Regions from separate parts of the Limosilactobacillus ingluviei str. Autruche 4 genome, predicted to be linked through region 1. Evidence: predicted binding sites of a transcription regulator. Region 1 holds the regulator's gene; each other region holds the start of a gene.
What was found. The regulator NrdR, encoded in region 1, represses ribonucleotide reductase genes. The targets are predictions, from matches to a motif close to ACACNATATATNGTGT.
Positions count from the first base shown of each region.

Region 2: a site for NrdR is predicted at 1,109-1,124, ahead of nrdH (glutaredoxin-like protein NrdH). Genes of this name have one in related genera too.
Region 3: a site for NrdR is predicted at 1,776-1,791, ahead of nrdD (anaerobic ribonucleoside-triphosphate reductase). Genes of this name have one in related genera too.

Region 1 covers NZ_HE997173.1:657,815-661,048, reverse strand. The annotation lists gene mutM (bifunctional DNA-formamidopyrimidine glycosylase/DNA-(apurinic or apyrimidinic site) lyase) at 1-827, shown strand, start outside; gene coaE (dephospho-CoA kinase) at 820-1,431, shown strand; gene nrdR (transcriptional regulator NrdR) at 1,507-1,989, shown strand; gene BN54_RS03220 (DnaD domain protein) at 1,982-3,234, shown strand, end outside.
Region 2 covers NZ_HE997177.1:68,264-71,497, forward strand. The annotation lists gene BN54_RS09085 (NAD(P)-dependent alcohol dehydrogenase) at 1-131, opposite strand, end outside; RNA gene ffs (signal recognition particle sRNA small type) at 330-426, opposite strand; gene tadA (tRNA adenosine(34) deaminase TadA) at 475-966, opposite strand; gene nrdH (glutaredoxin-like protein NrdH) at 1,227-1,448, shown strand; gene nrdE (class 1b ribonucleoside-diphosphate reductase subunit alpha) at 1,574-3,234, shown strand, end outside.
Region 3 covers NZ_HE997173.1:181,183-184,416, forward strand. The annotation lists gene BN54_RS00915 (amino acid ABC transporter substrate-binding protein) at 1-372, shown strand, start outside; gene BN54_RS00920 (Dyp-type peroxidase) at 548-1,489, shown strand; gene nrdD (anaerobic ribonucleoside-triphosphate reductase) at 1,861-3,234, shown strand, end outside.

The DNA of each region.
Region 1 (3,234 bases):
CAGAAGTTGAAACGGTCCGGCGGGGCCTGTTGCGGATTGCGGCCGGCCGACAAATTCAGGGGATCGATATTTTTTACCCGAAGATGATTGAAAATCCAGTGGACGAATTTAAAGAAGCTTTAGTTGGGCAAACGATCGAAACGATCGACCGGCGGGGCAAGTACCTGCTGTTCCGGTTTAGCAACCAGTTGACGATGATTTCGCATTTGCGGATGGAGGGCAGTTACTTTAACCAACCCACTGGCACCACGATCGATAAACACGTCCACGTGCTGTTCCACTTTACTGATGGGACTGATTTGGGTTACCGTGATACCCGTAAATTTGGGCGGATGCACTTAGTGACCACGGGAACGGAAATGAATTACGGGGGCTTGGCCAAGATTGGGCCCGAACCCACCGCCGCCACGTTGACAACGACGTATTTGCAGGAAATCATGCACAAGTCACGCAGCAAGATCAAGCCCTTTTTATTAGACCAATCCCACGTGGCTGGGTTAGGAAATATCTATGTTGATGAGGTCTTGTGGGAGACAAAAATCAATCCCGAGCAGCCCACCAATACGATTCCGGCGGCGAAGGTTGCTCAGTTGCGGGACAACATCATTCACGAATTGGCCCGGGCGACCAAGCATCACGGGACGACCGTGCATACCTTTAAGAATGCCTTCGGGGATGCGGGAGAATTTCAAAATCAGCTCGATGTATATGGCCGCAGCGGGGAAGCGTGCCGGCGTTGTGGCACCAAGTTGGTTAAAATTAAGGTCGCCCAGCGCGGGACGACGTTTTGTCCACATTGCCAACCCTTGGTAGCCAGTGATGACTAAGGTATTGGGGCTGACCGGCGGGATTGCGACCGGTAAATCAACCGTGTCACGCTTTTTGCACCAGCAAGGGGCGGTTGTGATTGATGGCGATTTGGTAGCGCGTCAGGTGGTGGCCCCGCATCAGCCGGGGTTAGCGCGTTTGGTAGCCGCCTTTGGGCCGACGATCCTGGCCCCTGATGGGACGCTCAAACGCGCCCAATTGGGGCAAATGGTCTTTGGTCACCCCGCGGCCGAAGCGAAGCTCAATGGCATTTTGGGGCCTTTAATTCACCAAGAAATTGTTTGGCAACTCACCCAGGCCCGCCAAGCCGGGGTGCGTTTAGTGATCTTGGATGTGCCGCTCTTATATGAAGGGGGCTACGAAACGCTTTGCGATGCGGTGATGGTGGTTCAGGTCAGCGCGGCGACCCAATTGCGCCGCCTGATGGCCCGCAATGGCTATGATGAAACAACTGCCCACCAGCGGATTAATGCCCAGTGGCCTTTGGCTAAAAAGGCAGCGCGCGCCCAAGTTGTGATTAACAACGAAGGCAGTGTGGCTCAAACCCACCACCAAGTTATGGCCTGGCTGTTTCAGTGGCTTTTGCCGGTATGGTATAATTAAATAATTAGTTAAGCTCAGGGCCGGGGTTGGGACTGCCCTAACCAACGGATGGCCCTTGATTGAGGAGGGGAGCGCATGATTTGTCCACATTGTCAGCGTAATGGCTCGCGGGTGGTGGATAGTCGGCCCAGTGAAGATGGAACCTTTATTCGCCGGCGGCGGGAGTGTACCCATTGTGGGTTCCGGTTTACCACGTTTGAACGCTATGAAGAGACGCCGTTGCTGGTGGTTAAAAAAGACGGCACCCGGCAAGAATTTAGCCGGCAAAAAGTGTTAAACGGCTTGGTGCGGTCGGCCGAAAAGCGGCCGGTCAGCATGGAAAAGTTGACGGATATTGCGGCCAATGTTGAAGCCCGGGTGCGGCGCTTGGGCGAAAATGAAGTTTCCAGTCAGGTGATTGGGGAATTTGTCATGAATGAGTTGCAAGAAGTTGACCAGATTGCCTACATCCGTTTTGCCAGCGTGTACCGCCAGTTTAAAGACGTCGATGCTTTTATGAGCGAATTAGAAGCCATCGTGGCCAAACAGCACCAAACCGAGGGGCCAACCCATGCTTGAGCGTTCACCGCTGACCCCTAAGAGCCACTATGTTATCAGTGCCGGGGCTAATTTTACTGGGCTTTCGCAGCCGACGTTTGTGCCGTATTATCAGCCCTTGTTAGGCTCAGCGGCGCTAGGGGTGTTGCTGGCTCTGGCAACGGAGCTGCACCCCCAACCGTTATTAACGGCGCCCGCCCGGATTAATCAACTACTGGTGCAACTGAACACGGGGATCCGCGAATTGACGACGGCGTTGGATCGCTTAGAAGCCTTACGCTTGGTGAAAACCTTTGAACAAGCAAGTGAACTGGGCGTGGTCTTTGTCTTTGAACTGCAACCGCCCTTGCGGCCCGGTGAATTGTTAGCAGATGACTTATTATCGGTCTTGTTATTACAACAAGTTGGCGCCGCCCGTTTTGATCAATTGGCGCGCCAAGCCCAGCAATTTAGCTTGGATACCAGTTCGCTCAAGCAAGTGACCAAGAGCTTTTTTGCGGTGTTTAAGCCGGATGAAACAACCAAGGCCCAAGATGATCAGGCCTTGCAAAAAGCCCGGCAAGGCCTGATCCAAGCGGCCGCGCCAGCGCAAGTTACTGCCCCGGATTTTGACTTTGGCTTCTTTTTACAACAAGCAGCTAGTCTCGGGGTTCCCCAAGCGGCTTTGCAAGCTGCCCAAAATTTAATTTTGGCTGAACACCGCCTGTATGCGATGGATGAATTTCAACTGGCGAACTTAGCCGCCCGGGCAACGGATATGGCGACCAACCAGTTTAATGAACTGAGTTTTAAGCGCCAAGTTCAAGCGGCTAATCAGCCGCCGGCGGCCCCACCGTCAAGCACATCGGAGACTGATGATATGACCGGGCTGTCAGCAGCCATGCGCCAGCTGGTTAATTTAGCGAATCAGGTGCCGCCGGTTGAATTTTTACGGCAGTTAAAGGAACAAAAGGGGGGCTTTGTAACCCCGGCTGAACAGCGAACGTTGACGGAGCTGGCCCAAAACAGTCGTTTGTCCAACGGGGCGTTGAATGTTTTGACCTGGTACTTGTTGGTCGATCAAGAAATGCCCAATTTAGTAGCGAACTTAGCTAATTCAATCGCGTCGACCTGGCAAAGTCTCGGGGTGGCTTCGGCGGCTGACGCGTTGCGCCAAGCTCAGCGCCACCAACAGCAAAAACAAGCCCGCTTGGCCCAGCGCAACCAACCGAAGGGCAAGTATACTAAGCGGCCGCGGATTAAAGAACAATTGCCAGATTGGGCCAA
Region 2 (3,234 bases), on a different contig from region 1:
ACGGTGTGAATATCAGACGTACATGGCGCCACGGCCAGTGGCTTTACCAAGGCATCGCGCGGGCCAACTTTCGGATCTGGTTTTTCAATAAACCCGGTCTTGTTTGGTCCCAACATTGCAAATCCACGCATGTAAATTTCCCCTTTCTGTCAATCATTAAGAAAACCCTTACACACTTATTGTAGATAACCCCGTCACGTTTGTTAACCAATTCACTCATTTGTTTTTTTATCGGGAAAAGGCGGTTGGGACTGACCTTGTGGCCACCATGCTTGGATCAACGAAAAAAGCCACCGGGCAGAATTATCCTCCTGCGCCAGTGGCATTCCAAAATATGTACATAAAGCACAAGCCGGAGCATCCTTAGTGCTGCTACCTTCCGGTCCTGACACGGTTCGCGAGTCCAACCTTGCTTTACGGCCATAACGGCAAGTACTACTTTACCGTATTTACCCCCAAATTACCAGTCTTTTCTCAATTATTTTGTTTGGCCGCTTGCTTAGCCAACTTTTTCCGGCGGCGAATCCCCCGGAAAAATTGCCGCAGCAATTCACCGCCTTCCGCTGCCAACACCCCGGCTACGACTTCAACTTGGTGGTTCAACCGCTCATCATTCAATAAATGGTAAAGTGACGCCACGGCCCCGGCTTTGGGGTCAGGCGCCGCGTAAATCACCCGCTTGACCCGGGCATTGATAATCGCCCCGCTGCACATAATGCAAGGCTCGAGCGTGACGTACAGATCACAATCTTCCAAGCGCCAGCTCCCCAAGGTTTGGCAGGCTTCCATAATGGCCAACATCTCAGCATGATAGGTAGCATCTTGAAATTTTTCCCGCATGTTGTGGCCACGCCCCACGATTTGGCCCTGGTACACGACCACCGCCCCAATTGGCACTTCCCCCAACAATTCGGCTTGGCGCGCTTCAGCTAAGGCTGCACGCATGTATTTTTCATCTTGACTCATTTTTCCTCCGCGCATTTTACTGTTTTTTTCTCTGAACCAGTGTATAATAAATTCTCGTTGATCACCACGGTTCAAATGACTTAAAAATCATTTTCAAATCTTTTTTTCTGGTGATTGAAAGCGAATCAAAGTCCGTTTTTATCCACCATATCTTGTATTCGATTTTTTATCGACCACGAGATATGGTGGTTTTTAAATTGCTTTTTCCGCAAAATCCGCTATACTTTAATTCAACAAATTCGTAACAGGGGGACTTAATGATGGTAACTGTCTTTTCCAAAAATAACTGCATCCAATGCACGATGACCAAGCGTTTCTTAGAACAACACCACGTCAACTTTATTGAACACAACATTGATGAACAACCCGAATTCGTTGATGCATTAAAGCAAGAAGGATTTAAGGCTACACCGGTAGTTAAGTTACCGAACGGGTCAGCTTTTACCGGTTTCCGGCCGGATATGCTCAAGCAATTGGCCTAGGGTCCCCCCAGAAATAAGGCTGGGGCGTGCCCCCGGCAGCCCAACCATGTCGAGTGGGAGGTTTGAAAATTGACCACCACTCTTTTTTTATGTAACAAATTTGACTTGAAGGAGAATTTAACACCATGGCACTCTCTGATATCGACCTGACCCAAGTTAAATACTTTGACTTAAACAATGAAATCAACATTCCCAAAAATGGCCAAATTCAATTAAACAAGGATCAAGAAGCCTTGCAAGATTTCTTGGCTACGAATGTTAAACCCAACACCAAGCAATTTGGTTCCGTGGCCGAACGGTTGAACTGGTTGATGGATCACGACTACATCGAACGGGACTTTATTGAACAATATTCAATGACCTTCATTACCCGGCTGTACGATTACCTCAAGGGTGCCGGCTTCCAGTTCCATTCCTTTATGGCCGCTTACAAATTTTATGCCCAATACGCCCTGCGGACCGACGATAAGGAATACTACTTGGAAAATTACATCGATCGCGTCGCAATGAACGCTTTATTCCTGGCTGGCGGGGATGAAGATTTAGCCATGGATCTGGCCGATGAATTGATCCACCAACGCTACCAACCGGCCACCCCGACCTTCTTAAATGTCGGGCGCAAGCGGCGCGGGGAATTTGTTTCCTGCTTTGAAATTCAAGCGACCGACAACATGAACACGATCGGCCGGACGATCAACTCCGCCTTGCAACTGTCTAAGATTGGGGGCGGCGTGGGGATCAACCTGACCAACTTACGGGAAGCCGGGGCCCCAATCAAGAAGATCAAGGGTGCAGCCAGTGGGGTCGTCCCGGTCATGAAGTTATTGGAAGACGCCTTCTCCTACTCAAACCAATTAGGCCAACGCCAAGGGGCCGGGGTCGTGTACCTGTCGGTCTTCCACCCCGACATTGTCGCTTTTTTATCGGCCAAGAAAGAAAACGCCGACGAAAAAATCCGGCTTAAGACCCTCTCCTTAGGGATTACCGTCCCGGATAAGTTCTATGAACTGGTTGAAGCCGGCGCGCAAATGGCCCTCTTTAGCCCTTACGACGTCGAACGGGTCTACGGCGAACCCTTTGCTTACGTTGACATTACCAAGGAATATGACAACCTGGTCAACAACCCGGAAATTACCAAGAAGTGGATTGATGCCCGGGAATTGGAAGATGAAATTTCCAAGTTGCAACAAGAATCTGGTTATCCTTACATTGTCAATTTAGACACCGAAAACCGGGCCAACCCGGTCTTTGGGAAGATCACGATGAGCAACTTGTGCTCCGAAATCGCCCAAGTCCAATCGCCATCCGTGGTTGCCGATGACCAATCCTATGAAACGTTAGGGACCGACGTTTCTTGTAATTTAGGCTCAACCAACGTCGCTAACCTGATGGAAAGCCCAGACCTGGGCCGGTCGATCCGGGCCATGATGCGGGCCTTGACCCACATTTCAGACGCGGAAAGCCTGACCGTTGTCCCATCCATTCGCAAGGGCAATGACCTCTACCACTCCGTCGGGCTGGGCGCGATGGGGCTGCACGGCTACTTGGCCAAGCACCACATCCAATACGGCAGTCCAGTGGCCATCGAATTTACCGGGGTTTACTTCATGTTGTTAAACTACTGGACGTTGGTGGCTTCCAACGAAATCGCCAAGGAAAAGGGCGAAAGCTTCTATGAATTCGAAAAGAGTGCCTACGCCGATGGTTCCTACTTTGACAAGTACCTCAGCCAAGACTGGGGGCCAAAGACGGCGGCCGTCAAGAAACTCTTCCAAGGCTTCTTTAT
Region 3 (3,234 bases), 480 kb from region 1:
GGTTCCACCGGGCAGGCCCAACTGGATGCCCAGCCGAAGTTGTTAAAGGATTTGATCAAGGGGAAGAGTCCGGTCCTCTACGATACCTTCCCGAACGCCTTTATTGACTTAAACGCCAACCGGATTCAAGGGTTGCTGATGGATAAGGTGTATGCTGAATACTACATTCGTCACCAAAAGAACCGGGCCGATTTTAAGGTGATTGTCAACCCGGCCTTTACGGTCGATCAATTCGCCGTGGGGATGCGCAAGGGCGACAAGACCTTACAAAAGAAGGTTAACCAGGGCTTAGCTAAGCTGCAAAAGAACGGGGAATTGGCCCGGATTAACCAAAAGTGGTTTGGGACCAACAGTAATTACCTCGGTAAATAAAGAAATTAATTTTCCACCTGGCGGTTTCCGCGGGGTGGTTTTTTGATTGCTCTCCCAATTTATTTAGAATAATTCTTAATTAATATTGAGCTTGCGACGGCAGAATTTAACCCCCGCAAGCTGGCCGGTTATGCTAAAATGAAGCCGGAACCAAAATTGATGGGAGGAATCACTGATGACAATGGATCCAAACAAGGCCCAAGATGTCTGGAAGGACGTTGGTCAACACGTACAGTTCACGGTGCTGGAGTTAAACCGCACGGATCAAGCACAGGAAAAGGCAGTTATTGAGGAATTTGCGGATCGCTACCAAGCGATTTTGCGCTCCTTACGGATTCGCGATGCCCAGGGGGACTTGAAGGCCAGCTTTGGTTTGAGTAATGCCGCTTGGGACTACCTCTTTCCAGGGGCAGCCAAGCCAAAAGAATTAGAGACTTACCAGACCCTGCAGGGGCCTAAGTATTCGATGCCGGCGTCAGCGGGGGATTTGTTCTTCCACGTGCGGGCCAGTGACGAAGCAGTGGTTTATGAAGCGATGAGCCAGTTCCGTCGCTTCTTAAAGGACATTACCACGGTGGTCGACGAAACGAAGGGGTTCCGCTACTTTGAAGGCCGGGCGATCATTGGCTTTATTGATGGGACGGAAGCCCCACAAGTTGAAGATGCGGCCGATTACGCGATTATTGGCGATGAAGATCCGGTCTTTGAAAATGGTTCGTATGCCTTTGCCCAAAAGTGGCGGCACAATATGGACTTCTGGCACCACCTCAAGACCGAAGAACAAGAAAAAGCGGTGGGCCGGGAAAAGTTCACCGATTTGGAATTGGCGGATGAAGATAAGTACGCTAATGCCCACAACGTTGCTTCCAAGGCTGAAATTGACGGTGAAGAGCAAAAGATTGTCCGGATGAACGTGCCCTTCTCCGATCCCGCCTCGGGCAATACCGGGACTTACTTTATTGGCTACTCTCGCCACTGGACGGTCACTAAGATGATGTTGACCAACATGGTGGAAAAGAGTGACTTTTTGTTGACCTTCTCCGAAATTTTGTCGGGGCAACTCTTCTTTATCCCGTCGCGGCCATTGTTGGATCAAATTGCCGATGGCCAATTCTAATCTTGCTTAATCGATATACAGTGCTCACTGACCCTTGGTTAGTGGGCCTTTTTTATTCTCCTTGCCTGGGACGGATACATGATTTTTTGCTCAGGCTTGGGCGCAAAGCAAGAAAAGTTTTTGGTAAATCACGCGCTCAATTGCCACCGTCAGTAAAGCGGTTTTTTTAGGTCGCAGGCATTGAGGAAGATGAAAAGCAAACCGGGCGGATCGGCTTGGTGAACGACCAAGATCGCTTGATCAGCGAAACCCCTCGTCCCGTTTTGGGGGCGGGACCACCTTTTGACTACAAGATATAGTTTTGAAAAAGTCAACTCTTTCTATATCTTGTGTTATCCCCTAGGATAAAAACATCAAAAGGAGTGGTAAAAGTGAATGAGCAGCTGACACAATTAGCAACGGTCACAGTTGAAAAGCGGGATCGGACCTTGACCCCGTTTTACGCTTATAAAATCGAATGGGTGCTGGCGCAATTACATGCCAGCCAAGCGACCCAGCAAGCCGTCATTGCCGCTTTGGTGGCGCGGTTGGCGGGTGAGCGCACGGTCAAAACCCGGCAGATTGCCGCGGTGATCATCGAAGCGTTGGAAAAGACGGGGGCCCACCAACTGGCCCAAGCGTACCAAGACTACCGAACCCAAGATGAGGCCGCTTTTGCGGCTGCCACTGATCCGCAGACTAAATTGGCCGCCCTGTTTGATCATAACGATCGGGTGGTCCACGAAAATGCCAATAAGGATTCCCGCGTCTTTAATACCCAACGGGACTTGGAAGCCGGGGTCGTCAGCCGGGCGCTGGGCTTGAAGATGATGCCGGAAGTGGTAGCCAAAGCCCACTTGCGGGGAGATTTACACTGGCATGACCTGGATTACTCGCCCGTAACCCCGGAAACCAACTGTTGTTTGATTGACTTTGACGAAATGCTGGCCCACGGCTTTAAGATCGGCAATGCCTGGGTGGATTCGCCTAAGTCAATTCAAACCGCAACCGCCCAGATGTCACAAATCATCGCTAACGTGGCGTCGTTGCAATACGGTGGTTGTTCCGCCAACCGGATTGACCAATTGTTAGAACCTTACGCCCAATTAAATTACGAAAAGCACCTGCGCGATGCCGCAGAATGGGTGGCGCCAGCCAAACAAGAAGCCTATGCGCGGCAAAAAACGGAAAAAGACATTTACGATGCCATGCAGGCCTTGGAATACGAGATCAACACCCTGTATTCTTCGCAGGGGCAAACCCCCTTTACGACCGTTAATTTCGGGTTGGGGACTTCGTGGATTGCCCGTAGCATTCAAAAGGCGATCCTGCAGATTCGCATTAAGGGGTTAGGCAAGGAGCACCGGACGGCCATCTTCCCGAAGCTGATCTTTACCCTCAAGCGCGGCCTTAACCTTGACCCTGGTGACCCTAACTATGACATCAAACAGCTCGCCCTCGAATGCTCGACCAAGCGGATGTACCCGGACCTCTTGATGTATGACAAGATTAAGGAATTGACCGGGAGCTTTAAGACGCCGATGGGCTGCCGTAGCTTCTTGCAGGGCTGGGTAGACCCGGCGACGGGCAAGGAGGTCAATTCTGGCCGGATGAACCTCGGGGTGGTTTCGTTAAACTTGCCGCGGATCGCTTTGTTGGCCCAGGGGGATCAAGACCGCTTCTGGACCATCTTCAATGAACGCTTGGCGCTAGCCAAGCAGGCCCTGGACTACCGGATTACCCGGACTAAGCAGGCCAAGCCCGAA